Regions from separate parts of the Mesobacillus sp. LC4 genome, predicted to be linked through region 1. Evidence: a T-box and tRNA genes for the amino acid it is inferred to sense, from the RefSeq annotation. Region 1 holds a T-box; the other holds one or more tRNA genes.
What was found. A T-box is a leader RNA that pairs with one kind of tRNA and senses whether it is charged. The one in region 1 lies ahead of AB5I83_RS00505 (valine--tRNA ligase), so its partner is inferred to be a tRNA-Val.
Positions count from the first base shown of each region.

Region 2: it has a tRNA-Val gene. The T-box ahead of AB5I83_RS00505 (valine--tRNA ligase) is inferred to sense a tRNA for this amino acid. The anticodon was not compared.

Region 1 covers NZ_JBGCUB010000001.1:103,405-111,567, forward strand. The annotation lists gene hemB (porphobilinogen synthase) at 1-710, shown strand, start outside; gene hemL (glutamate-1-semialdehyde 2,1-aminomutase) at 780-2,072, shown strand; gene spoVID (stage VI sporulation protein D) at 2,596-3,753, shown strand; gene ysxE (spore coat protein YsxE) at 4,072-5,109, shown strand; gene AB5I83_RS00500 (hypothetical protein) at 5,128-5,322, opposite strand; T-box leader at 5,502-5,746, shown strand; gene AB5I83_RS00505 (valine--tRNA ligase) at 5,792-8,163, shown strand, end outside.
Region 2 covers NZ_JBGCUB010000004.1:294,322-302,484, reverse strand. The annotation lists gene AB5I83_RS14835 (hypothetical protein) at 1-352, shown strand, start outside; gene AB5I83_RS14830 (DUF2515 domain-containing protein) at 666-1,718, opposite strand; gene AB5I83_RS14825 (manganese catalase family protein) at 1,985-2,839, shown strand; tRNA gene AB5I83_RS14820 (tRNA-Val) at 2,901-2,973, opposite strand; gene AB5I83_RS14815 (NUDIX hydrolase) at 3,064-3,681, opposite strand; gene AB5I83_RS14810 (hypothetical protein) at 3,802-4,023, shown strand; gene AB5I83_RS14805 (TRAP transporter permease) at 4,063-6,003, opposite strand; gene AB5I83_RS14800 (DUF1850 domain-containing protein) at 6,008-6,538, opposite strand; gene AB5I83_RS14795 (TAXI family TRAP transporter solute-binding subunit) at 6,731-7,732, opposite strand; gene AB5I83_RS14790 (alpha/beta hydrolase) at 7,927-8,163, shown strand, end outside.

The sequences.
Region 1 (8,163 bases):
GCCAGGCTTACCATGACCACGGGGTCTTGCAGGAAGCAATCCGAGTCATCAAAAAGGATTTTCCTGAAATGGTCGTCATCGCTGACACATGCCTGTGTGAATACACAAGCCATGGTCACTGTGGTGTCATCGAGGATGGCAAAGTTCTGAACGATCCATCCCTTGAGCTTCTTGGGAAGACGGCTGTCAGCCAGGCAAAAGCCGGAGCAGATATCATCGCCCCGTCCAATATGATGGACGGTTTTGTTACTGCGATTCGTTTTGCATTAGATGAAGCAGGATTCCAAGATGTGCCGATCATGTCTTACGCTGTAAAATATTCTTCTGCCTTTTACGGCCCATTCCGTGAAGCGGCGGAGAGTACACCGCAGTTCGGTGACCGGAAATCGTACCAGATGGATCCGGCAAACCGTACCGAAGCGATGCGGGAAGCTGAATCAGATGTCATGGAAGGAGCAGACTTCCTTATCGTCAAGCCGGGCATGCCATACCTGGACATCGTCCGTGATGTGAAAAATAACTTTAACCTGCCAGTTGTCATTTATAATGTCAGCGGCGAGTATTCAATGGTTAAAGCAGCAGCTCAAAACGGCTGGGTCGATGAAAAAAGCATCGTCATGGAAATGCTGACAGGCATGAAGCGTGCCGGATCAGACTTGATCATCACTTATCATGCAAAGGATGCAGCTCGCTGGCTTAAGGAGCAATAATTTTAAAGCTGCCTTAATAAAGACTGGAACTGAAACGCCAGAGTCTATTAAATGGAAATGAGGGATAGTATGCGCTCATATGATAAATCGATTCAAGCATTCAAGGAAGCGACAGAACTTTTGCCAGGAGGAGTAAACAGTCCGGTTCGCGCATTCAAGTCTGTTGATATGGATCCTATCTTCATGGAAAAAGGAAAAGGTTCAAAAATCTATGACATTGATGGCAATGAGTATATTGACTATGTACTGTCATGGGGACCGCTGATCCTTGGACACACGAACGAAAAGGTTGTTGAGGGAATCAAGAAAGTGGCAGAGCTTGGGACAAGCTTCGGAGCACCGACACTTGTTGAGAATGAGCTTGCGCAACTAGTCATTGACCGCGTGCCATCAATCGAAATGGTAAGGATGGTATCTTCGGGCACTGAGGCAACGATGAGTGCATTGCGACTGGCGCGCGGATATACAGGCCGCAATAAAATCTTGAAATTTGAAGGCTGTTACCATGGTCATGGAGACTCATTGCTGATTAAAGCTGGCTCAGGCGTCGCTACACTAGGCTTGCCAGACAGCCCGGGTGTTCCAGAGGGAGTTGCCCAAAACACGATTACAGTACCTTACAATGATCTTGAAAGCGTCCGTTACGCATTCGAACAGTTTGGTGATGATATCGCTGGTGTGATTGTTGAACCAGTAGCTGGGAATATGGGAGTCGTTCCTCCTGTTGAAGGCTTCCTCGAAGGCTTGCGTGAAATCACGGCTCAGAATGGCACAGTACTTATTTTTGATGAGGTTATGACAGGCTTCCGCGTTGGTTATAACTGCGCACAAGGCTATTATAATGTAACGCCAGACCTCACTTGCCTTGGAAAGGTGATCGGCGGCGGGCTTCCGGTTGGCGCATATGGCGGCAAGAGAGAAATCATGGAGCAAATCGCTCCAAGCGGTCCGATTTACCAGGCAGGCACACTATCAGGAAACCCGCTGGCGATGACAGCTGGCCTCGAGACATTGAAGCAGCTGACGCCAGAGTCATACAAAGAATTTGAACGCAAAGCTGACATTCTTGAAAATGGACTGAAGGCTGCGGCTGAGAAATACGGGATTCCGCACACAATCAACCGCGCTGGATCCATGATCGGCATCTTCTTCACAAATGAAAATGTCATCAACTATGACGTGGCCAGACAATCGAACCTGGAATTCTTTGCAAGCTACTATCGTGAAATGGCAAACGAAGGAGTATTCCTACCGCCATCACAGTTCGAAGGATTATTCCTGTCCACAGCACACTCAGAAGAAGACCTGGAAAAAACAATACAAGCAGCCGAAAAAGCTTTTGCTAAGCTGCAGAATAAATAAGCTCATTAGACACTCTTCGATTGAAGGGTGTCTCTTTCTTTTCATGAAAATGTGATGAGTTGGGAATATAATAGGTTTTTAAGGAATATATTTATAGGCTCTGTTAAAGCTAAATGTCGTTTTTACATCCTGTTGATTGTAGTGGAAGGCGCGAAGACTCCTCGAAAATGCTAACGCATTTCCTTCGTGCGTGGGTAAGTTCAAGGAAGTAATTCAAAGTCCTGCGGGATCAGCAAGTCATCGGGAGACCCCGCAGGCGCCGAAAGCGCCGAGGAGGCTCACGGACTGCCCGCGGAAAGCGAAGTGCCTGGAACGAAAATCAACAGCCTTGATTAACAGAGCAAAGAATACTTTGTTTTAAGGGATCTATCATGACTTCTAAAGAATATATCATTCTATGTGTCAAGTACTGGACACAGCCAACCCCTTTTTATGTTCTAAATTATCATAAAAGTAAATACAGACTCATAAAGTGTTAATGACATAGTGATTTTACGTTTAAGGAATGAAAGGAGGAGTCGCTTTGTCTCAGGGGAATCAATCGTGCCTGCGATTTTCATTAGAAGAGTCTGTGTGGTTTCAAAGAGGACAGGAAGTCGCGGAGCTTGTCTCGATTTCACTCGATCCGAATATAACCATCCAGGAAAATGAACAATACGTATCCATTCGCGGATCGCTGGAGTTGACTGGGGATTATACATGCCGTGAACAGCAGCAAGAGGTTGATGATCAGATCTCAGCTCTTAAGTATGTGCATTCTGTGATGGAGAGGGAAGAAGGAGTCTATGAGTTCCTTCATCGTTTCCCGGTGGATATCACAATTCCTAAAAATCGGATTGAGAGCATTTATGACATTGATATTCAAGTAGAAGGATTTGATTATGAGTTCCCAGAATCAGACCGCCTGAAGCTGAATGCAGACCTAGCCATCACGGGCTTGTACGGCGAACAGCAGCATGAAGCCGAAGAGGATGCTGATAGTGAAGAGGCACAGGAACTGGAAGTCAGCTACAGGGAGGCTACTGCAGAAGTTGACGTCGAGGTTGAAACAGAAGCAGGTGCAGCAAATGATAGCCAGGAAGAAAGAGAGGAAGCAGACTTCCCAGAAGCTCCAGCCTATTCGTTTGTCCAGCAAAATGAGACTTTGAGTCAACAAGAAGAAGATACCTATGAAGAAGAACTTTATGCCCCTTTCAGGGCTGAAGCGAAGAAAACTGCTGCCGTAGAGGGCGCCTCGGAATCCGAACAACAGGCTCAACGAGAACCAGAGCTGGAATATGCTCTAAGTGATTTCAGAGGTGAACAGAAGCCCATAATGGAAGTCGAGGTTGAGGAAGAGGAGGTCGAGCTGGAGGCACCAGAAGAGCCAGTCTCAGAAAGTATGCCAGCCGAAGTGGAAGAGTCTCCCGAAAGCTCATCCTCTCCAGTATTGAAAAAGAAGAAGCCGAACATGAAACAAGGCATTTCCATTGCTGAATTCTTAGCGCGTAAGGAAGAAGAAACAGAAGTTGCTAAAATAAGAGTATGCATTGTTCAGCAAGGCGACTCGCTTCAATCGATTTCCGAACGCTATGATGTGCCAGTCCAGCAGCTTCTCCGGGTCAATCATCTGAGCATCGACCATGAAGTTCATGAAGGCCAGGTACTATATGTTCCTGGAGTAGCGGTTCATAATAATTAAATAAACATTTATATTTAGCAACGCCTTGTCCAAAAGGAGGCTGGTTGTCAGGGCTGGCTTGGCTGCTGGCTGGGATTGCTATAGCTTTTAGCATGGGCAGGTGTCTGACACCTGCCCAGCTGTATTTATTCGAGAATAAAAAGGTATAATCGTTAATTCGAGAATTGTCCAGCTACAGCGCCTAGCCCCTCGAGTCACTTCGGTCCGCCCAATGAAGTCAAAGAACGACTTCACCGGTCGGCCCTCCAGCGCTTGTCGGGGCTGACCAAGGCGCTTACGCTTTCTAAATATGAAATTCAGAAAGTAGGCGAGAGACCGATGGATGATCGCAATTTTTTAAAAGAAGAATCGGCAGTGTTAAAACAATACCCTATTAATCCGTATTTTGCAGAGGATTTTGGCAAAGTGAAAAAGGTCTATGCGAATTCAGGCACTTACGCTTTGAAGAAAATCCACCCGCATGAATCAACAGATTTTATCAAACATATCCAGCATCTTTACCAAAAAGGCTATAACAGGATTGTTCCAGTCTACCCGGCAAATGACGGACGTTATGCGGTACTGCATAATAAGTCACTGTACTATTTAATGCCGTGGATCCCGAATGAGACGAGAGAGGACCAGTCACAAAGACACCAGCAGCTGTTCAGGGAATTGGCGAGGATGCATACTTTATCAGTCAAGGAACTGGAAATCAGTGAAGAAGTGAAGCAGGAGCATTATGAAAAGACGTTAAAAGAATGGGAAAAGGAAGAAGAATTCATCAACGGATTCCTTGAAAGCTGTGAGGACAGAGTATATATGTCACCGTTTGAACTGACGTTCTGCCTGTATTATATACAGATCCGCCAGGCAATGCAGTTCGCTAAGCAAAAACTGGAGTCATGGAATGAAAAGACGAAGGTGCAAAAGAAAACGAGGACGGTAACTCTTCATGGTAAGGTATCTCCTGAACATTTCCTGTTCGATGAAAGGGGCTACGGATATTTCATCAATTTCGAGAAGGCCAGGCAAGGCTCGCCAATCCAGGATTTGCTTCCATTCCTGGCAAGGTCGCTGAAAACCCAGCCGAAGTATGGAGATGAAGTCATAGACTGGATCTATGTCTATTTAAAATACTTTCCATTCCGAGAGGATGAAATGCAGCTGTTCATGAGTTATCTGGCTTTTCCGTCAGGCATTATCCGTGTTGCGGAAATGTACCATCAGCGCAAAGTGGAAGTGGATGAAAGGAAGTTTGTCCAAAAACTGCAGCGGCAGTATTGGCTTTTGAGCAATACAGGCTACGTGGTGACCAAGATTGACGAAATGGAAAAACAAAAAGAACAGGCAAAACAAGAAGGAGCCCAGAGCTAAAAGATGCTCCAGGGCTCCTTAAATCATTTCGAATTTGATTGCCAGTGCAATCAGGATGAAAATTGTTAGCAAGAATACATCAAATGTTGACGGAAAAAACAGGGTGCGTATACCCTGGAAAACACAAAAAGGAATAATGAGCTGAGCGCATACTGCCCGTGCTGTCCTCGCCCACTTCGGGAGTGTATAAGGATTATACCTTCGTCTCTTCATCGTCATCCCTCCAAACAATCAGGTATCCCTTTTTCCATTCTATGAGTGACTTGCCCAAAATGTGCTTATTGCTCGCACATTAAGGTTCAAAAAGTATAAAATAATAAAAAATAGGAAATGATGATTGACGTCAATCCACTTTTTTGGGTAGTATATCTAGTATACAAAACACATAATAAAGCAAAGCTTTGACAGGGAAGAGTACATGAGCAGCCAGCTTCAAGAGAGGGAGTCCATTAGCTGGGAGGACTTCTAAGCCGGAACCATGGAAGGTCGCCCTTGAGCATCGCCTGGGAACGGATTTCTCTCAGTAACAGGCGACGGTGAAGAACCGTTATCCGTATTTGAGCCAGCAGCAGAACTCAGTTTTTACCGTTGCTGGGAAAAAAGGTGGTACCGCGAACAAACTCCATTCGTCCTTTTATGGCGAATGGAGTTTTTTATTTTTCAGGAAATGAATGGAGGAAAAATGATGGAAGAGAATTTGTCTATGCCGACTAAATACGATCCGTCTTCGATCGAGCAAGGACGTTATGAATGGTGGATCAAAGGTAAGTTTTTCGAAGCGAAGGACGATGATACGAAAAAGACTTATACAATTGTCATCCCGCCGCCAAACGTAACTGGAAAGCTGCATCTTGGCCATGCGTGGGATACAGCGCTTCAGGATATCCTGACACGAATGAAGCGCATGCAGGGATATGACGTATTATGGCTCCCGGGAATGGACCATGCGGGCATCGCAACACAGGCAAAGGTTGATGAAAAACTGCGCAGCCAGGGAATCAATCGCTACGAACTGGGCCGTGAAAAATTCCTTGACGAAGCTTGGAAGTGGAAAGAGGAATACGCACAACATATCCGCACACAATGGTCAAAGCTTGGATTAGGGCTTGATTACAGCCGTGAGCGCTTTACTTTGGATGAGGGATTATCAAAGGCTGTAAAAGAAGTTTTCGTTTCTTTATACCGCAAAGGCCTGATCTACCGCGGCGAATACATCATCAACTGGGATCCGGCAGCGAAAACGGCTTTATCTGATATCGAGGTTATCCACAAAGATGTCCAGGGTGCTTTTTATCATATGAGATATCCTCTGGCAGATGGCAGCGGCCATATCGAAATCGCAACGACAAGACCGGAAACGATGCTTGGCGATACAGCGGTTGCTGTCCATCCAGAAGATGACCGCTACAAGCATTTGATCGGCAAGACTGTCACCCTGCCAATCGTCGGCCGTGAGATCCCGATTGTAGGCGATGATTATGTCGATATGGAATTTGGATCAGGCGCCGTTAAAATCACGCCTGCACATGACCCTAATGACTTTGAAATCGGCAACCGCCATAACCTTGAAAGAGTTCTTGTCATGAACGAAGATGGCTCAATGAATGCTAAAGCCGGCAAGTATCAGGGAATGGATCGCTTCGAGTGCCGCAAGCAAATCGTCAAGGACCTTCAGGATGCTGGCGTATTGTTCAAGATTGAAGAGCATATGCACTCTGTAGGTCACTCTGAGCGCAGTGGTGCAGTAGTCGAGCCATATCTATCCACTCAATGGTTCGTTAAAATGCAGCCGCTTGCCGATGAAGCAGTCGCTCTTCAGAGTAAAGAAGAGAAGGTCAACTTTGTCCCTGAGCGTTTTGAAAACACCTATATGCGCTGGATGGAAAATATCCGTGACTGGTGTATTTCCCGTCAGCTATGGTGGGGCCACCGCATCCCTGCCTGGTACCATAAAGAAACAGGTGAGGTATACGTTGACCATGAACCGCCGGCAGACCCTGAGAACTGGGAACAGGATAATGACGTTCTTGATACATGGTTCAGCTCAGCGCTATGGCCATTCTCGACAATGGGCTGGCCGAATGAAGAAGCAGCTGATTTCAAGCGCTATTACCCGACAGCCGCCCTAGTAACCGGCTATGATATTATCTTCTTCTGGGTTTCAAGGATGATTTTCCAGGGACTAGAATTCACAGAACAGAGGCCATTCAAGGATGTATTGATCCACGGACTCGTTCGTGCAGAAGATGGCCGTAAGATGAGTAAGTCACTAGGAAACGGTGTTGATCCGATGGATGTCATCGACCAGTACGGCGCCGACTCGCTCCGCTACTTCCTGACAACAGGAAGCTCACCGGGGCAGGATCTTCGTTACAGCACCGAAAAGGTTGAGGCAACTTGGAACTTCGCGAATAAAATTTGGAACGCATCCCGTTTTGCGTTGATGAATATGAATGGCCTTAAATATGAAGAAATCGATTTGAGCGGCGAGAAATCAGTTGCCGACAAGTGGATTTTGACAAGATTGAATGAAACAATCGAGACTGTGACAAGACTTTCAGACCGTTATGAGTTTGGTGAGGTTGGCCGAGCACTTTACAACTTCATCTGGGATGACTTCTGTGACTGGTATATCGAGATGGCAAAGCTTCCGCTCTACGGCGAAGACGAAGCTGCCAAGAAGACGACAAGGTCCATTCTTGCATACGTTCTAGACAACACGATGCGCCTGTTGCATCCCTTCATGCCATTCATTACCGAAGAAATCTGGCAGAACCTGCCTCATGAAGGGGAGTCCATCACGGTTGCAAGCTGGCCGCAGGTTGACCCTGCTTTAACTGATAAAGAAGCAGCAGATGATATGAAGCTTCTAGTTGAAGTCATCCGTGCGGTAAGGAATATTCGCTCTGAGGTGAACACACCTCTAAGCAAGAAGGTAGATATGTTCCTGAAGGCAAAGGATGAAAAGACATTAAGCATGCTTGAAAGTAACCGTGGCTATATCGTTCGTTTCTGTAATCCAGAGAACCTGGAAATCGGACTTGAAGTCAACGC
Region 2 (8,163 bases), on a different contig from region 1:
AGCAGCTGGCACGATAACTGGCGCTTCATTCAGTTCTGCTGCTGCAATCGAAGGTCTAATGTCCGGCATAATGGGCGGAATGATGGGGGCCATGCTTGGAGAAATGCTTCAGCCTGAAAAATCCCTAATCTTCATTAACATCTTCTTGACAGTAACACTTGCAGCCCTATTCCTTTTTAAAATACTACCAAAAACTGAAACAGCCATCACATCCAAAAGATATTATATGAAACCATTCCTCATTTTCATATTCCTGGTATTCTATCTCTATTCGGGCAGCCAACTTGGACACACTTGGATCGAAACCCTAAAGGGAAGTACGCCTCAACAGGAACACAAACATCACCCTTAAGAAAGAAACGGTTGGAAACAACCGTTTCTTTCATGTGAAATTCTCCTGATAGCGAATCTTTATAAGAGAAAAACTAATATGCTGTTCAACAATTCTAAACCACCATCATTACTGCATTTTTTGACAGCTTTAGTCTCTTTAAGCTTGAACCTGTCATAATTACCGCATTTTCTTGACAGCTTTGGGCTCTTCAACCTGGAACTTGTCACAATAACCACGTTTTCTTGACAGCCTTGACTTCCACAACCTGAAACCTGTCACAATAACAGCTCTCCCTAAAGCTTTTGACTTGTTCCATGCTAAGGACCATAGACTAATCAAGAATAGAAACTATCTTTTTAGCAAAAGCAGCTAGTTCAAGCTTTTCAAGTGTTTGGCAATACTCAAATTCTATGTTTCCAACAGATGGTGCCTCTATCTCCCTAAGATATTCTACGACTTTAATATCATCAAACCATTCTCCTGCCTCTGCCTCTGGATGCAGGAGGTTTTTCCATACATTTTGCAATGAGGGACTATAAATCCTTCTTGCACCTGGTTTTAGCATGCATGAACGCAATTTAATTTCATATTTAAGTCCTGGGCTTCCTTCATGTATATCATTGAAGATATGAGGCCAGTAATCTTTTCTTGAACCAGTATGCGGATGCAACCTTGCCCACTCTTCCACCTTTTTCAGTAGTTCATCATCAAATAGAACGGCATAAAGTCTCTTACCCAATTGGATTCTTTCACGCAATGACTCGAATTGGTTCACTGTCTGGCCAGCCAATTTAATAACACCATAATCATTGTATGGGAAAAGAATTTGATTGAAGGACAAAACATCCTGTAATTCAAACTCAAGGGTATTAAATACCTCTTTGATATATTTTTGATCCCGAATGATTCTATTTTCTATATAATGCTGTTCATTGATGATCAAGCCGATTGTGAGCAAAGATGGATTGGAAGATTTCCAGAAGTGATCCCAAATCGCTTCCATAAAAAAAGAAACATTCAGGTGTGAAAGGAGACTGAACAGCGGTTCTTTCCTCTTCAGACTTTCCTCATAGAGCAGAAGCTGTGGATAGGCATCCTGGAAGATCAGCCAATTCCCTCGTTCAAGGACTAAGAAGTAGGATTCCTTTTCGCCTTTGGATAAAAGTCTTTTTAAAAGCTCAGCTTTTAAATCAGTCATGCTCCATCCACCATTCCGTGAAACCATATGGGCCAGGAATGCCCAGTGAATTTCCGGATGCTTCAAATAAAAGTCCAAATATGCTTTCGTTCTTGTGATATTATTTCCATTTAGTTGTTTGGTCTTCCTCTTTATTTCAATAATGATTTTTTTCTCTTCTGCAGTAGGGTTCCTTACCTGCTTCACCTTCTGCCTTTTTTGTAAATTACCCTTGATTACTTCAATTGGTGACTTTATTCTTTTTTTTAAAAAGGAAATGATCCATTCCCCCTTTTCAACCGGTTATTTTAGTATAAGAATATGAAGGAATATTTCTGATAATAACCAGTCAACGTACAATGCTTTGCTCGAAGATTCCCGATAATCCTCGGCCTCTTACTAATCCAAGTTCCTTAAACCCTAATTGCCCATATGATAAATGCGGAATGCATTTTTCTTTAGGGAGGAATAGGATGTTTTACCATGTAAAAGAGTTACAATATCAAGCAAAACCAGATCGGCCTGATCCTGTTTATGCCAGAAAACTTCAAGAAGTGCTCGGTGGACAGTTCGGGGAAATTTCGGTGGCTATGCAATATCTTTTTCAAGGGTGGAATACGCGGGGAGATGGAAAGTATCGGGATCTTTTAATGGATACCGGAACAGAAGAATTGGCCCATATCGAAATGCTATCCACCATGATCGCCAGGCTCTTGGATGGGGCACCTGTTGGAGCACAAGAGGAAGCGGCAAAGGATCCGATGATGAAAGCGATTTTAGGAGGAATGAATCCGCAACATATCATCGTATCAGGATTAGGCGCTATGCCTGCTGACAGTGTCGGAAACCGGTGGACTGCAGCTTACATCGCCGCGAGCGGCAACCTTCTTGCTGACTTCAGGGCTAATCTGAATGCTGAGTCCCAGGGAAGGCTCCAGGTTGCCAGACTATATTATGAAACGACAGACCGAGGAGTAAGGGATATGCTATCCTGGCTGCTGGCAAGGGATACTATGCACCAAAATCAGTGGATCGCAGCAATAAAAGAATTGGAAGCAAAGGAAAATGTAGTGGTACCGAGCACCTTCCCGAAACACCTAGAAAAACAGGAAGTTTCCTATGTGCTATTTAACCTTTCAGAGGGAGACGAAAGTGCTGCTGGCAGATGGGCAAGCGGAACGAGTATGGATGGCCTGGGCGCATTCCAATATGTCCAGAATCCGGCTCCATTTGGTCCAAAACCAAAGCTAAAACCAGCACCACCTTATGTTTTCAATACACCTCCTGCTGTTTTACACACTGAGCAGATCCCGCCAAACTTAATCTAAAAAAAGTTGGTGAATGCAAAAAAAGCTTCAATCCTTAAAAAAGGATTGAAGCTTTTTAGTATGATTCCTACTGGGTTCGAACCAGCGACCTCTACCCTGTCAAGGTAGCGCTCTCCCAGCTGAGCTAAGGAATCCTATTGTGTTTGTCCTGTTTAGTGAGGACATTTACTAATATATACTGAAATGATGGGATTGTCAATAATATATTGCATAAAAAAACTGTTTTACGAATTTTTCATTGCCTCTATAACTCTATAAATGTACGAATCTTCATGGGGTACAAAGTCTCTCTTTGTAACAAGCAAACTACTTTGTTTCTTTTCTTGTTCCCCACTGGACAGAAAACCTTCTGCTTTTATTTTCTGCTTCTTACCAGACCATAGATTTATGAATTCAGACATGCTTGTCATCATAATGCCCGAGACCTCTTCCCTTTGCAGGTCGTAATGATCGAATGGGATATGCTTGTCATATAAAAACACATGGCATAATTCATTATCAAGAAATCCGGGACTTTTCAATGAATCTTTGATTACTCCTAATGACTTCAGATCCTCCAGGGACAATTCAATCCCAAGTTCCTCTTTCACTTCTCTTAAACCATCCAAATAGGTTTCCTCTGCAAGAATGTGACCCGCTGCAGTAATATCCAACAAATTGGGATAATCTTTTTTGTCTGAGCTGCGGACTTGAAAAAAAATAAAGTGCTCATCTCCGATCTTCTCAGTAAACCAGCAATGAAAGGTCTCATGCCAATGCCCTTCTCTATGTACTTCCGCTCTAGTGGCGGTTCCTCTTGCGTTCCCATTTTCATCAAATGTCTTAAGCAGTTCTTTTTCCATGATTCCACCTCCGAGTAAATTATACCATTAATATTATACGAACAAGCGTTCTAAAAATGGTTGAATAAAGAACTTGTGTTCGGGTATAATGGATATATAAATTATAAGGAGCGAGAGCATATGAAAAGCCTGCTTGAAAGATCGCTTAAGGAAAAACTTGCTGTGGAGATGATTTATCTTGCAGCAAATAACGAAATTACCCAACGCAGAATAATCGTAAAAGAAATGCACGAACATTATTTTAAAGCTTTCTGTTTTCTTAGAAATGCTGACCGCCTTTTCAAAAAGGAAAACATCTTGTCGGTTATGCTCGAAAGGGGAAAATTGCTTAAATCAAGCTAAAAAAAGAAGCCCTTTAGCTAGGACTCCTTTTTATCTTCATTAATTTGCGGTCTTTTGTTTCACTGATTCTTTATCCTTGATGATCACTTGTAGTGCAACAAGGAGTATGAATAGACCAAGACCAATCATATCTGTCATACCTTCTGGATAGATCAGCATAATACCTGCTACCAATCCAAGCACTCTTTCCCACCAGAATAATTTCCTCAGCCAGTAACCGATAATACCGGCACCAATTGCCAGCATACCTGAAATGGCGGTAAACACGACCCAGATCAAGTACGTCCAGGTTGTATCGATCATAAGAAGTTCAGGAGACAACACGAACATATAAGGTATGATGAAAGCGGCAATTGCCAGCTTAGCAGAATTCACACCGGTACGCAGTGGTTCTCCGCCCGACACTCCCGCAGCTGCAAATGCTGCCAGCGCAACCGGAGGCGTGATATCGGCAATGATACCGAAATAGAAAACAAATAAGTGAGCAGACAAATCTGGGATACCCAAAAGGATGATCGCAGGTGCGGCAATTGTCGATGTAATAACATAGTTGGCCGTCGTTGGCGAACCCATCCCCAGAACAATTGCTGCAAGCATCGTAAACATCAAGGTCGGAATCAAGTAACCGCCTGAAAGGTCAAGTAAGCCATTTGCAAGCTTCAATCCAAGTCCTGTCTTCGTTACGACACCAACAATGATACCTGCAGCTGCTGTAGCAGCCGCAACTCCCAATGCTGTCCTCGCACCGTCGACAAGCGCATCAATCGCATCTTTAAAACCGATTCTCGTCTCTTTGCTAAAAGCACTGACGATAATTGTCGATAGGATTGACCAAAGGGCAGCACGCATGATACTCATACCGCTTACCATCAAAAGAATGACAATCAAGATTGGCAAAAGAAGATAAATCTTTTTAAGCACTTCTTTTCTGTCGGGCATTTCTTCGTCACTTAAACCGCGCAGCCCAATTCTCTTTGCTTCGAAGTGTGTCATGATCCAGATTCCAGTAAAATATAATAATGCCGGAATGGTTGCTGCTTTGGCAATTTCCCAATAAGTAATTCCGCCACCGATGAATTCAACCATGAGGAACGCAGCCGCTCCCATGATTGGCGGCATGAGCTGCCCACCAGTTGATGCCGCTGCTTCGACAGCACCGGCAAATTCTTTGCGGTAGCCAAGCTTTTTCATCATTGGAATCGTAAATGAACCGGAAGTAACAACGTTAGCCACTGAGCTTCCGCTGATTGTTCCCTGCAGGGCGCTGGAGAAAATCGCAACCTTGGCTGGTCCACCAGTACTTTTACCTGCAACGGCAACAGCAAGATCATTGAAATATTGTCCTACCCCTGTCTTTACGAGGAATGCACCGAACAATAGAAATAAGAAAATAAATGTTGATGAAACCCCCAGCGGAGTTCCCAGAATACCTTCCGTCGTAAAGAACATTGTCTGGACAAGAGATTCCAAATCCAGTCCCCTGTGGGCTAAGAAACCTGGCATATAAGGTCCATAAAGGGCATAAGCCATAAATAAAGCTGCGATAATGGTAATCGGCAAGCCAACCGTCCTTCGTGTCGCTTCAAGAACCAGCAGGATCGCAGCGATCCCAATGTAGAAGTCCATTGGTGTCAAACGGCCGACACGGTTTACGAGGTCATCGATCATCATTGGCCAATAAGCACCGACAGCAACCGCAATCACTGCCAATAGCAAGTCATACCATGCTACTTTTTTCACCTTGAGGTTCTTCTTCCTTGCCGGGAACAGCAAGAAAATAAGCGCTAGAGCGAATCCCAGGTGGATTGAACGCTGGAGCTGGGCAGTCAAAACACCAAATATCGAGGTGTACAGCTGGAATAACGAGAAAGCCAGAAGTCCGAAGAAGACAATCCATCCCATCTTACCTGCCAATTTTCTAGTTGCGGCCTCCGGATCATACTTTTCCAAAAGCTCTTGTTGTTTTTCTTGAGATACCATTTCTTCATTTGTCGTCAAGGATATTCACTCCTTCCAATTGCTTCAATAAACTAATTTTCTCAATCTTTATCCGTACCCTGGATCCAGGCTCAATCGCCTTCGACAAAGGATATGTTATGTCTTCATAAATCAGGGTGTGGTTTGCCCGGACTTGGCCAAGCCGCATATCGAAATGAGAGAATTCCCTGGCCATATTTGTAATATAATATTTGCCATCCTTCATTTCAAAGTTCTCACCATCCGCAATTTCAGATGGCATACCAATTGCAAAATCTTCATACTCGAGTTCATATTGTCTGATTTTATCGCTTTCGGTAACTTTATAGCTTTCTATCACATCTGACAGATGAATCGAATGCGTATACTTTATTTTAAAGGTTTCCCCTGCATCAATCGGTACATAGCAGAGTATATCATTACTTTCTGGTGCAAGAAAAACTAGAGCTTTTTTGTATGGGATATTGATTGAGATAAAAATAAAAATGATGAGGGCAGACAGAACGAAGATTTTTAGTTTATTCCCGTTTTTTTTCATATCACTAGCCTCGCCTGTCCATTGTCTCCAATGGAGTTCTTTCGTTATTACAGTAAAAAATAGACCGGTTGGAAGTTCGGTCTATCCTGCCTGGGTTGTCACCCATGTGGCCTTCTTGTAAAAAGCCTTCTTTAAGATGAAGTGACCGGACTATGCCCCTAGGACACGGTCCGGCCAATTTCTTTCTTACTCTTACTCAGCTGCTTTTATACCTTTTTCATCATAGTATTTCTGTGCACCTTGGTGGACTTCGATACCAACACCGTTAAGTGCATTTTCAGGCTTAATTTGCTTAGCTTTCGCGTGTGTCACCTGATCAAGATTTTCGAAAATTGACTTTGTGATGTCATATACAAGATCCTCAGAAAGGTCTGCTTTTACTACGAGCATCGCAAGAACTGCCACTGTCGGCACTTCAGAATCTAGCTTGTAAGTTCCAGAAGGTACAACTTCTTTAGCGTAGTATGGGTACTTTTCAATTAACTCTTCAGCTTTGTCAGCTTCAACTGGGACAATAACAACCTTTTCTGTTGCAGATAATTCTTCAACAGCAGCTGTAGGTGTTCCAGCTGTTACGAAAGCAGCATCGATGTTGCCATCTTTGATTCCGTTAACAGACTCATCAAAGCTTAAGTCCTGCTTTTCAATATCATCAAGTGATAGTCCATAAACTTCAAGGATTTGTTCAGCATTCGCTGCTGTACCAGAACCTGGTGCACCAATTGAGACTTTTTTGCCTTTAAGGTCCGCTACAGATTTAATCCCTGATTTTTCAGTTGTAACGATTTGAATCGTTTCAGGGTAAAGTGTACCGATTGCCTTGATGTTATCAATTTTATTTCCGTCAAACATCAGTTTACCTTCCGTTGCGTAGGAAGCGATGTCAGTTTGTGTGAAGGCGATTTCACCTTTATTGTCTTTAATGCTCTGCATATTCTCTGCAGAAGCTCCTGTTGTTTCAGCATTTGTGCTAACCCCTGTTGCGTCAGATACAATCTTGGCAAATGATCCGCCCAACGGGAAGTATGTACCACCCGTACCACCAGTAAGGATGCTCATGTATTTTGGCTTTTCTTCTGATTTTCCTTCTCCGTCGCCCTCTTCGTCAGAGCCGCCTCCGCCGCCACATGCAGCCAGGACCATTGAAAGGACCAGCATCAATGCAGAGAATAAAAGAAACTTTCTTTTTTTCATCAGAATTCCCCCTTATAGAAATAGAATTGTTCAACATAATCTTAACATAAGACTTCACACAATTGTCAAACATGTTACTTGCTTACTATATTTCTTTCACGCTAAAAGTAGATTGCCAAAAAAGCTTTTTTAAAATACATATGCTAAAATCTTAGTGATGAAACACTAGATCATTGTTGTTTGGAGGTAAATGAATGGATTTTCCAATGGGCAAAATAGAAGAAATCGTATTTAAAAGCAAGGAACTCGGAGAAGAAGTGACCATGCTGGTTTACTTGCCTGCCAACTATTCTCCCTTATATAAATATTCATTGCTGATTGCACAGGATGGCCGGGACTATTTCCAGTTAGGACGCATCGGAAGGATTGCAGACGAACTCCTTGGCAAAAAGGAAATTGAAAACGTCATCATCGTAGGGATTCCGTATGAA